One region of the Streptomyces sp. NPDC088730 genome, then DNA from elsewhere that is predicted to be linked to it. Evidence: riboswitches for the same ligand, from Rfam matches in the RefSeq annotation. Region 1 holds a riboswitch; each other region holds the start of a gene.
What was found. A riboswitch is a leader RNA that binds a small molecule or an ion and turns the genes downstream of it on or off. The one in region 1 is predicted to bind cyclic di-AMP.
Positions count from the first base shown of each region.

Region 2: another riboswitch for cyclic di-AMP. It lies ahead of ACIP89_RS27735 (peptidoglycan DD-metalloendopeptidase family protein); the one in region 1 lies ahead of ACIP89_RS26800 (M23 family metallopeptidase).
Region 3: another riboswitch for cyclic di-AMP. It lies ahead of ACIP89_RS34425 (transglycosylase SLT domain-containing protein); the one in region 1 lies ahead of ACIP89_RS26800 (M23 family metallopeptidase).
Region 4: another riboswitch for cyclic di-AMP. It lies ahead of ACIP89_RS06980 (M23 family metallopeptidase); the one in region 1 lies ahead of ACIP89_RS26800 (M23 family metallopeptidase).

Region 1 covers NZ_JBIVLK010000010.1:140,768-145,369, forward strand. The annotation lists gene ACIP89_RS26795 (GntR family transcriptional regulator) at 1-538, opposite strand, end outside; gene ACIP89_RS26800 (M23 family metallopeptidase) at 761-1,573, opposite strand; cyclic di-AMP (ydaO/yuaA leader) riboswitch at 1,586-1,752, opposite strand; gene ACIP89_RS26805 (M16 family metallopeptidase) at 1,964-3,346, opposite strand; gene ACIP89_RS26810 (M16 family metallopeptidase) at 3,373-4,602, opposite strand, start outside.
Region 2 covers NZ_JBIVLK010000011.1:110,406-115,007, reverse strand. The annotation lists gene ACIP89_RS27755 (aspartate aminotransferase family protein) at 1-10, shown strand, start outside; gene ACIP89_RS27750 (helix-turn-helix domain-containing protein) at 78-686, shown strand; gene ACIP89_RS27745 (DUF6126 family protein) at 730-906, shown strand; gene ACIP89_RS27740 (tyrosine-protein phosphatase) at 932-1,744, opposite strand; cyclic di-AMP (ydaO/yuaA leader) riboswitch at 2,156-2,346, shown strand; gene ACIP89_RS27735 (peptidoglycan DD-metalloendopeptidase family protein) at 2,350-3,300, shown strand; gene ACIP89_RS27730 (SGNH/GDSL hydrolase family protein) at 3,496-4,341, shown strand; gene ACIP89_RS27725 (STM4011 family radical SAM protein) at 4,394-4,602, opposite strand, start outside.
Region 3 covers NZ_JBIVLK010000020.1:86,200-90,801, forward strand. The annotation lists gene ACIP89_RS34410 (GMC oxidoreductase) at 1-59, shown strand, start outside; gene ACIP89_RS34415 (carboxymuconolactone decarboxylase family protein) at 167-646, opposite strand; gene ACIP89_RS34420 (dihydrodipicolinate reductase) at 643-1,722, opposite strand; gene ACIP89_RS34425 (transglycosylase SLT domain-containing protein) at 2,191-3,096, opposite strand; cyclic di-AMP (ydaO/yuaA leader) riboswitch at 3,102-3,288, opposite strand; gene ACIP89_RS34430 (alpha/beta fold hydrolase) at 3,747-4,562, shown strand.
Region 4 covers NZ_JBIVLK010000002.1:22,882-27,483, forward strand. The annotation lists gene ACIP89_RS06975 (aldo/keto reductase) at 1-652, opposite strand, end outside; gene ACIP89_RS06980 (M23 family metallopeptidase) at 868-2,067, opposite strand; cyclic di-AMP (ydaO/yuaA leader) riboswitch at 2,079-2,232, opposite strand; gene ACIP89_RS06985 (PP2C family protein-serine/threonine phosphatase) at 2,539-3,702, opposite strand; tRNA gene ACIP89_RS06990 (tRNA-Met) at 3,882-3,955, opposite strand; gene ACIP89_RS06995 (hypothetical protein) at 4,263-4,602, shown strand, end outside.

The DNA of each region.
Region 1 (4,602 bases):
CGGCGTCCACGATGGCCCCGTACTCGGCCCAGGAGTCGGCGGGGCGGGCCGGCGGGTCGACCGCGTACATCCAGGCGATCTTGTGCCGGAGCTGGGTGAGCAGGGCGATCAGGCCGGGGCTGCCGGAGGCCTGGGCGAGGGTCTCGTGGAACCAGCCGCCCAGTGAGCGCAGGTCCTCGCCCTCACCCCGGCGGGCCCGCTCCTGGCCCAGCCTGACCAGGCCGCGCAACACCTTGAGGTGGGCGTCGGTGCGGCGCTGGGCGGCACGGGCCGCACCGAGCGGTTCCAGCAGCATCCGGACCTCAAGCAGGTCCGCCGCCTCCTGCTCGTCGGGCTCTGCGACGCAGGCCCCGGCATGCCTGCGGGTGACCACGAAGCCCTCGGACTCCAGGGTGCGCAGCGCTTCACGCACCGGGACGCGGGAAACCCCGTAACGGCGTGCGAGCACTTCCTCGGTGAGCCGGCTGCCGCGTTCGAAGACACCGGAGACGATGTCGTCACGGATTGCCGTGCATACCGAATGCGCCGGAATGCGCATGTCCGAACCTCCGCCTTAATCCCCGCGAAACGCGGCCGATCGACGCCTGTCCTGTGACTCTATTGCAATGCGGACGCATTTCCGATGCCGGGCGGAAATTCATGAATATCTTTTGGCCGCGGACGGGTTCGGGGAAGGGGTGCCGCGCCGCGGTCCGGCGGCCGGGTACGGCCGAAGGCCCCGGCGGGTCGCCGGGGCCTTCGGTGGGGTGCTCAGCGTCGGTCAGACGGTGACGCCGTGGGCGCGCAGATAGGCGACCGGGTCCATGTCGGAGCCGTACGACGGGGTGGTGCGGGCCTCGAAGTGGAGGTGCGGGCCGGTGGTGTTGCCGGTGGCGCCGGAGAGGCCGATCCGCTGCCCCTGGCCGACGCTCTGGCCGACGGAGACGGCGATCGAGGAGAGGTGGCCGTACTGGGTGTACGTGCCGTCCGTCATCCGGAGCACGATGTTGTTGCCGTACGCGCCGCCCCAGCCGGCCTCGACGACCGTACCGGCGCCGACGGCGACGACGGAGCTGCCGGACGCGGCGTGGAAGTCGATGCCGGAGTGACTGCCGGAGGACCACAGGGAGCCGCTGGACTTGTAGCCGGTGCTCACGTAAGAACCCGCGACGGGCAGCTGGAAGGTGCCCAGCCGGGCGCGCTCGGCGGAGCGGGCGGCACGCGCCTCGCTCTCGCGGGCCTCCCTGGCCTTGGCTGCGGCCCTGGCCTTCTTCGCCTTCGCCTCGGCCTTCTTCTTCGCGTCGGCCTTGGCCTTCGCCTTCGCCTTGGCCTTCGCCTCGGCGGCGGCGTCGGCCTGGTGCCGCTGTGCGTCCGCCTGGGCGTCGATCCGGTCGGCCAGGTCGCCCTCGATGGCGACGATCTGGGAGAGGCCGGTGTCGGCGGCGGGGGCCTCGGTGTCCGCGGCGAGCGCCGGGGAGGCCAGGGAACCGATGACACCGGTGGTCGCCAGGGTCGCGATACCGACGGCCTTCGCGCCGCGACGCGTCAGACGGCTCGGGGCACGGTGCTTCCCCGTGGCACGGGTGAACGCCATGAAGTGGCTGGTCCTTTCCTTCCTTCTCGCCTACCGGGTTAGCTGACGGGTTCGGAGCAGGAAGGTCTCCTACGGAGTCCCGGCCTCGTGGAGGCACGGACATCCGATTCACCCCAGGGACTGCACGGGTCCCCGGCTCCCCGGGCTCGCGCCTGACGGGGACTCGGCGATGACTGCCCGGTACGTCGCGGATGCGGCATACGAGTGACGGACAGCCGGGCCGACGCTAAACGGGGGCACTTCCCCGCACCAAACGGACAGGCGGTTTTGTAGCGCATCCCACAGGGCAGACAGGCAACCTCTCCACCAAAGGGGACAAAAGGGAAGGCCCTGGCGGCGGACGGCCCGCCAGGGCCTCGCTCCCGCCCCGCTGCCGGGGACGGTGGCAGATCAGCCGGTGACGACCGAGACCTCTCCGATGCCGAGAGCCGCGACGGGCTCCTTGATCTGCGCGGCGTCCCCGACCAGGACCGTGACCAGCCGGTCCTGCGGGAAGGCGTTGACCACGGCAGCCGTCGCCTCCACCGTGCCGGTCTCGGCCAGGCGCGCGTACAGCTGCGCCTGGTAGTCGTCCGCGAGGTGCTGCTCGACCTGGTCCGCGAGGGTGCCCGCGACGGAGGCGGCCGTCTCGAACTTCAGCGGTGCCACGCCCACGAGGTTCTGCACGGCCGTCTCGCGCTCGGCGTCCGTCAGGCCCTCCGCGGCCAGGGTCCGGAGCACCTTCCACAGGTCTTCCAGCGCCGGTCCGGTGGACTCCGTGTCCACCGAGCCGCTGATGGCGAGCATCGCGGCGCCGGTCGCCCCCGAGGCGGAGTCCGGGGCCGAGGAGCGCAGCACCTGGGCGAAGGCGCGCACGCCGTACGTGTAGCCCTTCTCCTCACGCAGCACCCGGTCGAGCCGGGAGGTCAGCGTGCCGCCCAGGCAGTACGTGCCGAGCACCTGGGCCGGCCAGACGCTGTCGTGCCGGTCGGCGCCGATCCGGCCGATCAGCAGCTGGGTCTGCACCGCTCCGGGGCGGTCCACGATGACCACCCGGCCGGTGTCGTCGGCGGTGATCGGCGGGACCGGCCGGGACGCGGCGGTGTTGCCCGACCAGTCGCCCAGGGTGTCGGAGAGCAGGGCGTCCAGGTCGATGCCGGTGAGGTCGCCGACGACCACGGCGGTCGCGGTGGACGGGCGGACGTGGGCGTCGTAGAAGGCTCGCACGGCCGCGGAGTCGATCCGCTCGACGGTCTTCTCGGTGCCCTGGCGCGGGCGCGACATGCGGGCCGTGGCCGGGAAGAGCTCCTTGGAGAGCTGCTTGGCCGCGCGCCGCGCGGGGTTCGCCTGCTCGTGCGGGATCTCGTCGAGCCGGTTGTTCACCAGCCGCTCGATCTCGCTGTCCGAGAAGGCCGGTGCCCGCAGCGCCTCCGCGACCAGGCCGAGCGCCTTGGCCAGCCGGGAGGCGGGAACCTCCAGGGAGACCCGGACACCGGGGTGGTCGGCGTGGGCGTCCAGGGTGGCGCCGCACCGCTCCAGCTCGGCGGCGAACTCCTCCGCGCTGTGCTTGTCGGTGCCCTCCGACAGGGCGCGCGACATGATCGTGGCCACCCCGTCCAGACCCTCGGGTTCGGCGTCGAGCGGGGCTTCGAGGAAGACCTCGACGGCGACGACCTGCTGGCCGGGGCGGTGGCAGCGCAGCACCGTGAGGCCGTTGGGCAGGGCACCGCGCTCGGGCGCGGGGAAGGCCCAGGGCCTGGCCGTCCCGGGGGCGGGCTGGGGGTGGTACTCCATCGAAACTCCAGTCACGGCAGCGTCGCTCACTTGTCCGCCCCTTCGTGCGCGTCGGTGTCGTCGGCGGCGGTCTCCGCCTCGTCTGCGGGCTCCGCGGGCTCGACCGGCTCGTAGACCAGCACCGCCCGGTTGTCGGGGCGCAGCTGGGCCCTGGCGGCCGCCCGGACCTCCTCCGCGGTGACGTCGAGCACCCGGTGCACCGCGGTCAGGGCGAGCTGCGGGTCACCGAACAGCACGGCGAACCGGCACAGTTCGTCGGCGCGGCCCGCGACCGTACCGAGCCGGTCCAGCCACTCGCGCTCCAACTGGGCCTGGGCGCGCTCCATCTCCTCGGGCGAGGGGCCCTCCTCGGCGAACCGGGCGAGCTCCTCGTCGACCGCGGACTCGATCTGCGCCACCTCGACGCCGCCGGACGTCTTGACGTCCAGCCAGCCGAGCGAGGGCGCACCGGCCAGCCGCAGCAGCCCGAATCCGGCCGCGACGGCCGTCCGGTCGCGGCGGACCAGCCGGTTGTGCAGCCGGGACGACTCGCCGCCGCCCAGCACGGTCAGCGCGAGATCCGCGGCGTCGCACTCCCGGGTGCCGTCGTGCGGCAGCCGGTAGGCGGCCATCAGCGCACGCGCCGGGACCTCCTCGTGGACCTCCTCGCGCAGCTCGCCGCCGATGATCTCGGGCAGCGAGCCGTCCCTGGGCGGCTGCTTGCCGTCGTGCGAAGGGATGGTGCCGAAGTACTTCTCGATCCAGGCGAGCGTCTGCTCGGGGTCGATGTCACCGACGACCGAGAGCACCGCGTTGTTGGGCGCGTAGTTCGTACGGAAGAAGGACCGCGCGTCGTCGAGGGTCGCCGCGTCCAGGTCCGCCATCGACCCGATCGGGGTGTGGTGGTACGGGTGGCCCTCCGGGTACGCGAGGGCCGTCAGCCGCTCGAAGGCGGTGCCGTAGGGGACGTTGTCGTACCGCTGCCGGCGCTCGTTCTTGACGACGTCCCGCTGGTTCTCCATCGACTCCTCGTCGAGCGCGGCGAGCAGCGAGCCCATCCGGTCGGCCTCAAGCCACAGGGCGAGCTCCAGCTGGTGCGTGGGCATCGTCTCGAAGTAGTTGGTCCGCTCGAAACTGGTGGTGCCGTTGAGCGAGCCGCCGGCGCCCTGCACCAGCTCGAAGTGGCCGTTCCCCTTGACCTGGCCCGAGCCCTGGAACATCAGGTGCTCGAAGAGGTGAGCCAGACCGGTGCGTCCCTTGACCTCGTGGCGCGAGCC
Region 2 (4,602 bases), on a different contig from region 1:
CAACCGCTGACCAGGAGACCTTTTGCCTGGGAGGCAAGAAATTTGCCTCCCAGGAAAGATCCTGGCCCAATGGACATATGAATCCTGCAGAAGCAGGGGCGGCCGACGAGCTGCCCGGTGTCGCGCCACGCCTGCGCGACCTGCGCCGCGGCCGCGGGCTCACCCTGGAGACCGCCGCCCAGCGCGCCGGGCTCTCGCCCGCCCATCTGTCCCGGCTCGAAACGGGCCGCCGCCAGCCCTCGCTGCCGATGCTGCTCGGACTCGCCAGGATCTACGGTACGACGGTCTCCGAGCTGCTCGGCGAGATTCCCCCGGAACGTGACGCGATCGTCCGTGCCCGGAAGTTCGAGGGGGCGGAGGCCGACGGCTGGATGTACCAGCGGGCCGGCGGGTCCGGCCGGGCGATGCAGGCGCTGCGCGTCCGGGTGCCGTACGGCGCGCAGGGCGACCTGGTGCGCGTCCACCCCGGTGAGGAATGGCTCTACGTCCTGGCCGGGAATCTCCGGGTGACCCTCGGGGACACCGTGCACGACCTCGGCCCCGGCGACAGCGCGCACTTCGACTCGCTCACCCCGCACCGGATCGCGGCGCCGGAGCGCGAGGGCGCCGAGCTGCTCTTCGTTCACACCCTGCTGCAGAGCCCCGCCGCCGAGCTGTGCCTCGGCAGCGGGATCCACCGTCGCTGAGACGCCGTCCCGCCGGCCCGACCGGTCACCAGAGAGGACCGTCATGTCCGATTCCGAGAACTACGACCCGCTGACCCCGGCCAGGCGCAAGGAGCCCGACTCCCAGGAGCGCAAGATGCCGCGCGGGCTCGTCATCAGGCTGTTCGCCTACCTGGTGGCCGGGCACGTCGTCGCGGGCTTCCTCTACCTGCTGTTCGCGGTGGGTATGCACAACCAGTAGCCGGCGGCGCCCCCTCCGGGGTCCGTCAGGAGTCTTCGAGGAGCCGCTCGCGCAGCCGCTCCCGCGTACTGGGCGTGATCTTCAGCCCCTCGGAGAGGTAGCGGTCCGTGTCGCCCCAGGTCTCGTCGATGGTGGCGAAGGCCGCCGCGAGGTATTCGCTGTGGGCTCCGAAGAGCGGGCTGAGGAGCTCCATCACCTCGGGCGACATTCCGGCCGCGGAGGTGTCGCTGCGGCGCACCCGGTAGCGGCGGTGGGTGTCGTTGGACTTGAGGTAGTCGGCCTCGATCGTCTCGCGCCCGACGCCCACCGCGAGCAGCGAGATCGCGATGGAGAGCCCGGCCCGGTCCTTGCCCGCCGCGCAGTGCATCAGGGCCGGGACGCTGTCCTCGGCCAGGGCGTGCAGCACCTGGCTGTGCTCCGCGGTGCGGTCCAGGATGATCGAGCGGTAGGAGGCGACCATGCGGTCGGTCCCCTTGCCGCCGCCGAGGATTCCGCGCAGCTCGTCCATGTCGCCGTCGCGCACCATCCGCCAGAACTCGCTGCCGTCCGCCGGGTCGGTGAGCGGGATGTTCACATTGCGTACGCCGGGCAGCTCGACATCCGGTCCGTCCAGCTTGAGGTCGGCGGCGTTGCGGAAGTCGAAGACGGTGTGCAGGCCGAGGCCGCCGAGGAACGCCGTGTCCTCGGGCGTGGCGTCTGCCAGGTGACCACTGCGGAAGAGCCGCCCGTACCGCACCCTGCGGCCGTCGGAGGTGGGCAGTCCGCCCACGTCACGGAAGTTGCGGACCCCCGCCAGCTCGGGTTCCGTCGACGGGGTCTGCGGCAGCTGCTGCGTCACGGTCACTCCTGGGGGCTCTGCCGCCGACGCGTGTCGCCGACGGGTCCACTCCCGTGACGATACGACATCGGATACTCGGACAATCACCCCGGCGACGACCTTGGTCCTGCCCCTCGCGACGGCTCTCCGCGGGGCACCGGCGCGAACGATGAGCGCGACATGTCCGTATTGGGGCTTTTAGTCGAACATGCCCTGCTTATGCGGGAGATGGTCACCCGCTCGTGAGCGGGATCATATCCGTGACGGTGTGTGGCGGTGCTCCGGCTGGGTAATCCGGGCGCCAAGCGGAATGCCAAGATCCATAATCCACGGAGTGTGACCGGAATTCCGCGTCGAATTTCCGGTGCGGAATCCGGCGTGGAACCCGTGGCTTGTTTCCGCCGTCCTGGCTCGCTTACGTTCCATGTCAATCCGGATGGAACGCCTAATCCTGCCGCCGTCCGGAATTCCGCACCCACTCACCGTGTGGCAGGAGCGGGGGACCCAGGTAAGCCGCCGACCGGAGTGATCCGGCCGGCTCGGGGTGAAGTCGCGCCAGACGCAGCCGGGCATCTCCAGCCCGAACCCGACAGCTCACCTCGTAGGCGCCGGAGAGGAAATTCTTCATGCCCATCCCGGGTAAGCACCGCCGTCCCAAGTCCAGCACCATCGCCCGCGGCGTCGTCGTCGCGAGCGCCGGCGGAGCCGTCATCGCGCTTCCGCTGCTCGGCGCCACCGGTGCCAACGCCGCGGAGCAGGCCGCTCCCGCCACCGCGAAGTCGGCCGCCGCCACGCACGCCACCCCGGCCAAGCCGGTCGCGGACAAGCAGTCCGGCACCACGACGTACTCCGTGGTCTCCGGCGACTACCTGTCGAAGATCGCCGCAGAGCACAAGGTCAAGGGCGGCTGGGAGAAGCTGTACCAGGACAACCGCAAGGTCGTCGGCGACAACCCGAGCCTGATCCTCCCGGGCATGAAGCTGACCCTCGGCGGCAAGGCCTGGGGCCACGCCCCGGCCACCGGCTCGCACACCTCCGCGGGTGCCACCACCCCGTCGAAGGCCCCCTCGAAGGCTCCGGCCGAGACCGGGTCGAAGGCGCCCGCGGCCGCCGGCACCGCGTCCTCCTCCGGCACCCAGGCGTCCAACACGTCGGCGGAGCAGGGCAGCGCGTCCGGCTACGTCCACCCGGTCCCCGGCAACCACACCACCGCCTACCGCGCCTCCGGCGCCAGCTGGTCCAGCGGCAGCCACACCGGTATCGACTTCCCCGTCTCCACCGGCACCAGCGTGAAGGCGATCACCTCCGGCACCGTCGTCACCGCGGGCTGGGGCGGCGCGTACGGCAACGAGGTCGTCATCAAGCACGCCGACGGCCACTACTCGCAGTACGGCCACATGTCCTCGCTCTCCGTCTCGGCGGGCCAGACCGTGACCGCGGGCCAGCAGGTCGGCCTCTCCGGCGCCACCGGCAACGCCACCGGCCCGCACCTCCACTTCGAGGTCCGCACGGGCCCGGCGTACGGCTCTGACATCGACCCGATCGCCTACCTGGCGTCGCACGGGATCAACGTCTGATCCGGGCGGCAGCGGTCCGGTGACGGACCTGAGCAATGCAGAGGGGCGGTGCGCGGCGGCGCACCGCCCCTCTGCATTGGGGTGACCGTCCTTATTCCCCCTTTACCAAAACCTGACCGGGTGGTCTATCTCACCACCCGTCAAGCCCATATTACGGTCGCGTAGGTCACAATCGGCGGTGCAGGATATGCCCTTGTGGCAGACGATTCGAGAAACATCCGACAGGGCGTCATCAACCGGCAGGGCGCCATCGAGTCGTACGCGGCGATTGGCGACAGTTTCACCGAAGGAGTCGGTGACCCGGGCCCGAACGGGACATTCGTCGGCTGGGCCGACCGGTTCGCGGTAATCCTCGCGGACCAGCTCCCCGACCCGGAAACGGCGCAGGCCGGCACAGCCGCCGCGCACGGACACTTCCGGTACGCCAATCTCGCCGTACGAGGACGCCTCCTCGACCAGATAGTCGCGGAGCAGGTACCGCGCGCCCAGCAGCTCGCCCCCGACCTGGTGAGCTTCTGCGCGGGCGGCAACGACATCATCCGGCCGGGCACCGACCCCGACGACGTGGCCGAGCGCTTCGAGCGCGCGGTCGCCGAGCTGACCCGGTCGGTCGGCACCGTCATGGTCACCACCGGCTTCGACACCCGCGGCGTTCCGGTGCTCCGCCATCTGCGCGGCAAGATCGCCACCTACACCGCCCACGTGCGGTCCATCGCGGACCGCTACGACTGCCCGGTGCTCGACCTGTGGTCCCTGCGCTCCGTGCAGGACCGGCGCGCCTGGGACGGCGACCGGCTGCACCTGTCGCCCGAGGGACACACCCGTGTCGCACTGCGCGCCGCCCAGGTCCTCGGCCTCGACGTGCCGGCCGACCCGGACCAGGAGTGGCCGCCGCAGGTGCACCGGAGAGCGCTGGAAGTCCGGCGCGACGACATCCACTGGGCCCGCGAGTACCTGGTCCCGTGGATCGGGCGCCGGCTGCGCGGCGAGTCGTCGGGGGACCACGTGGAGGCGAAGCGGCCGGACCTGCTGCCGCTCTGAGGCCGGCCGGCTCCCGGCCGGGAGCCGGGAGCCCGGCGGTCCTTCCAGCGGTTCACGAGCCGGCCCGTCCGATGCCGTACAACGGCCGGGCCGGGATGCGTTCCAGCACGCCGCCCGCGAACACGTCGTACAACGGCAGCGTCTCCAGATGGACGTAGCCGATATGGCAGTCGCACACCGCCAGCGGGCATGACCGGGGGCCCAGTGCCCCGCGGTAGCTGCCGTCGTAGAGATTGCCGAGCTCGGCCCGGACGAAGTGGC
Region 3 (4,602 bases), on a different contig from region 1:
TCACCATCACGGCGCTCGCCGAACGGAACATCGAGAAGATCATCGCCACCGATCTGTGAGACCGGCCGACGCGGCAGTCGGGCCAGGAGGAGATGACGGGACGGGTCTCCTCCTGGGTACGCCCCGGGCTCGGGGCACAGCGGACGAGCCCGGGGCGCCGTGCGGCTCAGTGGCCGGGCAGCACGCACACGGCGTCGAGACCCAGTACGTGGTTGAGCCGGCCGAACGCCAGCCAGGAGCCGATGCTCATGCTCAGCTCGACGATCTCGCGCTGGCTGTAGTGCGCGGTCATCCGGGTCCAGAACTCCTCGTCCAGACCGTGGTGGTCCAGGGCGTACCGCTCCGCGTACTCGGCGGCCAGCCGGGTCCGGTCGTCGAAGACCCCCGTGGTGCGCCATTCGTTCACCGCGTCGGCGAACTCCTCCTCGACCTTCTCTCCGTCCCGTTCGGTGCGCCAGTCCAGGCAGAACAGGCACCCGTTGATCTGGGCGATCCGCAGCCGGGCGGCCTCGAACTCCCGCAGGCCCAGTGAGGTGTGCTCGTACACCGAGAGCGAGAAGTTCGCGGCGGCCATCCCGATTCCGGGGACCATGTCGCCCCATACGTATCCGATCGGCTCCTGGCCCTCGGGGATGTCGATGATCATGGCTGCTTCCTTCCGAGTCTGCCGGCTGCGGGGCGCAGGGGGACGTCGAGTGCGTCGTAGAGTCCGGGTTCCGCCTCCACCAGCCAGTCGATGGCGTTCACCAGCCGGCCGACCGCGGTGGCGTTGCCGCCCGCCGAGCGGTTCTCGTCCTCGTCGGTGGCCTCGACGGTGACCTCGATGCGCGGACGGCCCTCGATGATCACGCGGTGGGCACCGGCGCCGTCGGGCGGCGACGGCCAGTCCGGGGCGCAGGACGGGTGGATGCGGGTGATGTGCTCGATGACGATGCGGGGCTCGCCCTCGACGATGCCCTGCACCTCGAACCGCACCGCGCCCTGGGTGCCCGCCGCGAACTCGCCCATGGTCCGGGTGGTGACCGTCGTCTCCAGCGGCCGCCTGGCCATGGTCTCGCGGATGTCGTCGAGCTCCACGCCCAGGGCCCTGGCCATCAGCCGCAGCTGGCCGCCCCACACCATCGTCGGGACGGAGGCCGCCAGCATCAGCGGCTCGTACTCCATGGGGTGTCCCATGCCGATCAGGTCGCGGACCGCGTCGGGCTGGTCGTAGGTGGAGTAGTCGAAGATCTCCTGGCAGCGGATCGCGTCGACCGTGCTGCCGAGTCCGCTGATCAGCAGGGGCAGCACGTCGTTGCCCCAGCCGGGGTCGACGCCGGAGACGAACAGGGAGCCGCCGCCGTCCGCGACAGCGGCCAGGACCGGGTCGCGCAGCTCCGGCGGGGCGCCCCGCTGGTCGTAGAGGGCGTACAGGGCGGGGGTGACGACCACCACCCCGGTGCGGACCGCCCTGGTGATGTCGGCGAGCGCCTCGTCGGGGCGGATGTCCCCGGAGGCCGCGTACACCACCGCGCCGGGAGCGGTGGCCAGCACCGCGTCGATGTCGTCGGTCGCCGCGACGCCCAGATCGCGGCCGGTCCCGGCGAGGTCGCCCGCGTCGCGGCCCACCTTGCCCGGATCGTGAACAAGCACGTGCGCCAGTTGCAGGGCCGGATGGGCCTCGACGGCGCGGATGGCCGCGCGGCCGACATTGCCGGTTCCCCAGACCACCGTGGAAATCATGCGGCGGAGGGTAGCGCGCGGGATGAAAGGTTCATAGTGCCATCGCGCACCCTGTTGTGAGGCGGCCGGAGCGGACCCGGAGGAAGCTGCCGGGCCGCCGGGCGATCCGTCGGCGTACGTCCACGAGGCGGGTGGCGGTGACCCCGTCCGTACGTCCACGAGCCGGTGGCAGTGACCCCGTCCGTACGTCCACGAGCCGGGTGGCAGTGACCCCCGTCCGTACGTCCGCGAGCCGGTGGCAGTGACCCCGTCCGTACGTCCACGAGGCGGTGGCGGTGACACCCCGGGGACGACGCGATTCGACCGCCTGTTGTCAGCCGCACGGCACGTACGGCACGCGAAAGGCGCGATTCGACCGCCTGTTGTCAGCCGCACGGCACGTACGGCACGCGAAAGGGGTGGGAGGGAGCCTCATGGCTCCCTCCCACCCCTGCGCCCGGCCCCTCCAGAAGGCGGGGCCGGGGTATGTCAGTAGGCGCCGAAGACGTTGTCGATGGAGCCGTAGGTGGCCGCGGCGTAGTTGCACGCGGCGGTGATGTTGGCGACGGGGTCGAGGATGTCCGTCGACGTACCGGCCACGTGGTAGGCCTCGAAGGTGGGCTGGATCACCTGGAGGAGGCCCTTGGAGGGAGTGCCGGCGGCGGCGTTCGAGTCCCAGTTGTTCACGATCTGCGGGTTGCCGGAGGACTCGCGGATCACGTTGCGGTAGATGCCGTCGTAGCTGCCGGGGATGCCGTTCTGGGCCATCACGGCGAGCGACTCCTTGATCCAGCCGTCGAGGTCGTTGGTGTACACCGTGGCGGCCTGCGCGGGAGCGGTGGCCGCGGTCTCGGTGGCGGTGGTCTTCTCCGCGACGGGCGTGACCGTCCGCTGGGAGCGGTCGGCCCGGTCGGTCCCCTCGGACCGGTCGGACGACTGCGCGGCGTCGGTCGCGGGGTCAGCCTCGGCCGCGGGCTTCGCCTTCGATTCGGCGGTGGGAGCCGCCTTCGGGGCTACGGCAACGGACTTGGCGCCGATGGTCAGCTTGAGGCCCGGGTGAATCAGGTCGGGGTTTCCGCCGACCGCACTCCGGTTGTCCTGGTAGAGCCGCTCCCAGCCACCGCTGAGGGAATGCCCTCGGGCGATCTTGGAAAGCGAATCACCGGAGACCACGGAATAGACGGTGGACTCCGCCTGGCGGGCCGCAATTCCCTTGGCAGCAAAGGGGGTCGAGGACACCGACTTTTCCGCGACGGCCGGGTGTGCCGGTGCGGCAGAAGCCGATCCGGCCCCGATCAGGGGGAGCGCGAGAACGACTCCGCCCGTGCTCACGGCGATGAAACCGCGGGTCAGGGAGGTGGACTTGAAACGACGGTACTTACCCGTGATGGGCATGGCGCATTTCCTCTCCGCCGCCTGCGAGGTGAGCTGTCGGGTTCGGACTGGAGATGTCCGGCCGCGCGTGATGGCGACTTAACCCCTAGCCGCTCCGGATTCCGGAACGGCGGCAAACCTGGGTCCCCCGCTCCTGCCGTACGTGAGTGGGTCGGGTTCCCGGACGGCGGCAGGATTCGGCGTTCCATCCGGATTGACGGTGACCGTAAGCGAAAAACGCCGGACGAAACAAGCCCGGAATTCTTGATCCAAATTGATTCGCAAGATCAATTAAAAGAAATGCCCGGCCCCAGACCCTGCGGGGGAAGTCAACTTTCTTGGCGCGAAAGGGAACCGAGGCCGGCTGCGCCGCGTCACGGGCCGGGAAGGTGATGCTGACCACTGAGCCCGAAAAGGGGTGATTTGCTCAAAATCCATGAGCCTTGGACCACGGAAAAAGGTCGTCAGTGAATCATTGGTGGGATACGCGACTAACTACCCAATAGGGACATTCCCTCAAGCTCGGCAGCCGACGGCCGGGTGACCACGACACCCGAGGCTCGACACCACCTAGGCGCATCTCTATTGATACATCTAAATAGATGCACTACCTTGCGTGGTACCCGGCCGGTGCTCATGGCGCCGCCCACCCCTGCGACCGGGAGAGCCCGATGTTCCTCGACACCGATGGCGCCACGCTCCACTACGAAGTCCGCGGCTCAGGCCCCCTGCTGCTCGTCTCCCAGAGCGGTGAGGGCGACGCCGACCGCAGCACCGACCTGGTCGACCTGCTCGTGGACCGCTGCACCGTGGTCACCTACGACCGGCGGGGCCTCTCCCGCAGCACGCTCGACGACCCCGGGCAGCGCATCACCATGGCCCAGCACGCCGACGACGTGCACCGGCTGCTGGCCGAACTGACCGATGAACCCGCCCTGATGCTCGGGTGCAGCATGGGCGCCGCCATCGGGCTGCACCTGGCGCTCGCCCACCCCGAGCAGCTCGGGCTGCTCGTGGCGCACGACCCGGTCACGCCGTCCCTGCTGCCCGCCGGACAGCGCGAGCGGCACGCCGCCGAGCTGGCGCGCCTTCAGGACGTCCACCGTGACGGCGGTCTGGCAGCGGCCTTCCCCGAGATCGCCCGGGTCCTCGGCATCGACCCGACGCGCCAGGAGACCGAACCGGGGCTCACCCCGATGCCGCTCACCCCGCGCCGTGTGGCCAACTTCGGCTTCTTCATCGAGCGCGACTTCACCGCGGTCATCGAAGCCGAGCTCGACCGGGAAGCGCTGCGGGCGACGCCCGTACGCATCGTGCCCGCGAGCGGCAGCACCACGGCGCCATCCGTTTTCGTCGGCCAGTGCGCGCGGAGCCTCGCCGAACTGACCGGCCGGGAGGTCGTCCCCTTTCCCGGCGGACACAACGGCAACACCACGCATCCGCGGGCGTTCGCGGCCCGGCTGCGGGCGGTGCTGTCCGGAGTCTGAAGCGCGGGCGCCGTCGGACGGGACGGCAGCCGGCGCCCCG
Region 4 (4,602 bases), on a different contig from region 1:
GGAATCCGGAGGCGAGGGCGGAGTACGGGACTGCGGCCAGTCCGGCCTCGGCGCTCAGGTCCTGGAGCTCGCCCTCGTAGGTGTCACGCGAGACGAGGTTGTAGTGCGGCTGGAGCGCCACGTAGCGGGCCAGGCCCTCGCGCTCGGAGAAGTCCAGCGAGGCGCGGAGCCGCGCCGGGCTGATGTTGGAGGCGGCGATCTCGCGGACCTTGCCCTCCTTCACCAGCTGGTCGAGAGCGGTGATGATCTCCTCGACGGGGACGGTCTCGTCGTCGTGGTGCGTGTAGTAGAGGTCGATGTAGTCCGTACCGAGCCGGCGCAGCGACTCCTCGGCCCCGGCCCTGATGGTGGCGGCGGCGAGCCCCTTGTACTCGGGGTGGGAGCCGACCTTGGTGGCCAGGACGACGTCGGAGCGGTTGCCCCGAGCGGCGAACCACTTACCGATGAGGGTCTCCGACTCGCCGCCCACGTTGCCGGGGATCCAGGAGGAGTACGTGTCGGCCGTGTCCACGAAGTTGCCCCCGCCCGCCGTGTACGCGTCGAGGACGGCGAAGGACTGCGCCTCGTCGGCGGTCCAGCCGAAGACGTTGCCGCCGAGGGAGAGCGTGGAGACCTGGAGGCCGGAGGAACCGAGCTTGTGAAGAGAAGTCATGGATGGAGCAACCCACCGCACGGCACGCGCTATTCCATGGCCGCTACAGCTACACCCGTATGCCCCAGCCAGAACCGGCAGGACCAGCAGGACCAGCAGAACGGGCAAGACCAGCAGAACTATCAGGACCGGCCAGGAGCCGGGACCGGCAGCCCTGACGTCGGGGGGTGAGCGTCAGGACTGCCGGGGTTCCGTGGACACGGACTTCGGTGGGCTCAGACCGTCAGGCCACGGGCGCGCAGCCACGGCATCGGATCGATGCCGGTGCCGTCCGGGGTGTGGACCTCAAGGTGGAGGTGCGGGCCGGTCACGTTGCCGGTCGCGCCCACGCGTCCGATGGTGTCCCCGGTGGTGACCTGCTGGCCGACGCCGACGCCGATCGAGGACTGGTGGCAGAACCACAGCTCCGTGCCGTCCTCAAGCTCCAGGACCGTGCGGTAGCCGTACGCGCCGGACCAGCCGGCGGACTTGATGGTGCCGCTGTGGATGGCCTTGATCGGGGTACCGGTCGGCGCCGCGAAGTCGAGGCCCGTGTGGTAGCCGGAGGACCACATCGAACCGGCCTCGCCGAAGGTCGAGGTGATCGTGTACGAGGAGGTGGGGATGGCGTAGCTGGCGGCGAGCTTCGCGAGCCGTACCGCTTCCGCCTTCTTCTTCGCCTCCTCCGCGGCCTTCTTCTTAGCGGCGGCGGCCTTGGCCTCCGCCGCGTCCTGCTGCTTCTTCGCCTCTGCGGCCGCCTTCTCCGCCGCGGCCTTCTCCTCGGCCGCCCTGGCCTCGGCGTCGGCGGAGTCCTGCTGCTGCTCGGCCTGCTGGAGGATGCGGGCGCGGAGCGCCTCGCCGGCGTCCGTCGTGCCCTGCTCGGCCTCTGTGGTGGTGATGCCGGCCGTCGTCAGCGGGGCGGCGGCGGTCACGACCTCGGCCTTCTCCGCCTCGGACTCACCCGAGAACAACGCGCCGACGCCAGGAAGGGACTTGGCCTCGGGAAGTTTGTCGGAGATGGCGTCGGGAAGAGAGATAGACACGGGCGGCTTGCTCTGGGCGGAGGCCATGCCACCCGCGCCGACGGCGGCGATGACACCGACGCCGAGAACGGTGGAGCTGCGGGCGAGGCCGTTGCGCTGCTTGGCGACGCGGTGCTTGCCGCGCACGGGGCGGATGGACTCCTCCGTGGGGTTCCATTCCTCCCACGCCCTGCCGGATTCGGCCTCCTCGGCGCGGAGGCCGGTGCCGAACTCACTCCCGAACTCGCTGCCCCGATCGGTTCCGTAAGCGGTTCCGTAGTCGGCCCCGTGACCGGTTCCGTAAGCGGTTCCGTGGTTGGCGCCGTAAGCGGCACCGGGCCCGGGTCCAAAGTCGTTTCCGTGTTCGGGTGCGAACCAGGAGGGGGCTTCGGGGGCAGGCTTGTTGGACGCCACTGGGGCGCGCTCCTTTCCTTCCTTCTCGCCTACCGGGTTAGCTGACGGGTTCGGAGCAGGAAGGTCTCCTACGGGTCCCTCCGCCTCTCAACGAGACAGAGATGCCCGATTCACCCCATGTAGGTGGTTCCCCGGTTCCCTTGCGGAATTCGGCGCTCGCGCACGGTGCCGCCACTGACGGCGGCTGGGACAACCGCGCTGCGTTATCGAACGTTAATAGACACACGGGCCCGATTCCAAGCCGTTCCCACTGATCGTTCCGATCCTTGGCCTGGACTTTACGGGACACAACCGGGTGGAATCGGGCGAGTTGAACAACCCTCAACCGTTAGCCGTTTTCTGACGTTGCGTCAAATGTTATGCGGAGGGATTCCTTACGGTTACGCACGGTGGCATCGACCGCGCCTCTCCCCCACATCCATCCGCACTCCCCCGCGTCCGGCCCCTCGCCTTCACCGGCTTCACCCGCCTTCACCCGGCTCCGCCGTCCAGGCCCACGATCTTCACGGTCGTACGCCGGTCCGGCTGCCCCTCGGTCGGGCGCACGACCGCGAGCAGGGCCATGTCGTCGGTCGTCACCCCACCGGTGTGCAGCCGTACGTCATCGGTCAGCGCCGACAGCAGCTCCTCGGGCCCCGGGAAGATCCGTCCGCGCAGCCGCTCGGCCGGGTCGTAGAAGACCCCGTCGGCATCACGGGCCTCGGAGAGGCCGTCCGTATAAAGGAGCAGCGTCGACCCGGCGGGCAGCTCCCACTCGTCGGAGCGGTCCGGCCACACACCCAGGTCCATCCCCAGGGGCAGCGCGGGCAGCGTGGGCCGCAGCTGCTCCAGCGCCCCGTCCGAGTGCAGCAGCAGCGGTTCGGGATGGCCGCGGTTGACGACGCGCACCCTGCTGGAGCCCTGCGGGATCTCCGCCAGCGCGGCGGTGACGAAACCCTCCACCGCGTCGAGCCCGCCGCGCCTGCTCGATTCCCGCGCCAGCGCACGCTCCAGCCGCTGGGCCACCCCCTCCAGTGACCGCTCCTGCTCGGCGGCCTCCCGGAACGCCCCGATGATCACCGCCACCGCCTCCACCGCGTCCAGGCCCTTGCCGCGCACGTCCCCGACCACCAGCCGTACCCCGTACGGGGTGTCCGTGACCGAGAACAGGTCACCGCCGACGAACTCGTCCGCCTGCGCCGCCTCGTACCGCGCGGCCACGTACAGCCCGCCGATCCGGTCGGACGGTGTCGGCAGCACCGCGCGCATGGCGGTCGCCGCGATGACCCGGGCGGAGGCCAGCTGCTCGTTGCTGCGCCGTACGACCCCGTTGATGAAGACCGCGAGGACCGAGACGGTGAGGACGGTGAGCAGCTCGATGAACGGCACGACCCGGATCAGCGTTCCGCTGTGGAGCCGCAGCGCGGCCACGCACAGCAGCGCACCGGCCCCGACCCGGATCGTGCCGGCCCGCGAGAAGAACGGCGCGGCGATCAGCGGGGCCGCGGCGAACAGCGGTACGGCGGTGAAGGCGGGCGGGGTGAAGAAGTCGAACAGCAACCCGCCGACGAGCATCACCCCGGGCAGTACCCGGACGAGCCGGCGGTTCCGGACCTCGTAGGTGCGCCTCCCCCGCCGCTGCTCCCGCTTCCCCACCTTTGCTCTCCTGCCCGGTGCGCTCAGGGCCGCGGACGGTACCGCGCACCACTCCCAGATTTCCCGGAGCACGGTCGCGGGGCGAGTGCTCGACGGCCAATGGGATGACGCGCGGCGCGGCTCGTACGGAAACGAATCAGACCCGGCACGCGCTATGCGTGCCGGGTCTGATTCTTCAGTAGCGGGGACAGGATTTGAACCTGCGACCTCTGGGTTATGAGCCCAGCGAGCTACCGAGCTGCTCCACCCCGCGTCGGTAAACACAACTCTACGGCATGTTCGACGCACTCATGACCACCCCGGGCCTCTCGACCCCCGGCGCCCTTCCCGGCACCCGTCGCCCTCCCGGCACCCGGCCCGGTTGCCCACCGACCCGCCGGAATCCTCAACATGGCGAAATCGAGAAGGTATTGCGGGGAACCCGTGTTCTGCCGCAAGGTATCTGCTGCATCCCCCGGACCGGTGGGCTGCCCGTGCGAGCAGCCCCGGAGCGCGCGTTTCACCGTGCCCGAAAGCTGCTCCCGGTCTCTCATCGCAGCCTGTCTGGAGGGCCTCCGCCGATGACCGCACCGCTCGCTTCCGCCCCTTCCTCCACTTCCGCGTCTGCGGCCACTCCGGCGTCACCGCTGCGCGGTGCCGTCATCAGTGGCGTGATCGGCGGAGTGATCGGGGCGGTGATGAGCGCGGGAGTCAACTACGCGATCATCGGAGTGCCGGACAGCGAATCCGTCAACGCGGTCAACCACGCGGTATCCGGCCTGGTCAGCGGCTTCCTCGCAGGTTTCATAGGAATCCTGGCGCACCACCGCAAGGTCTCCTCGACCGCCCGCGCGGAGGCTGCGGCGACGACGGCAACGACAACGGCAGCTGCCGCGCTCTCGACGTCAACGGGTGCCGCAC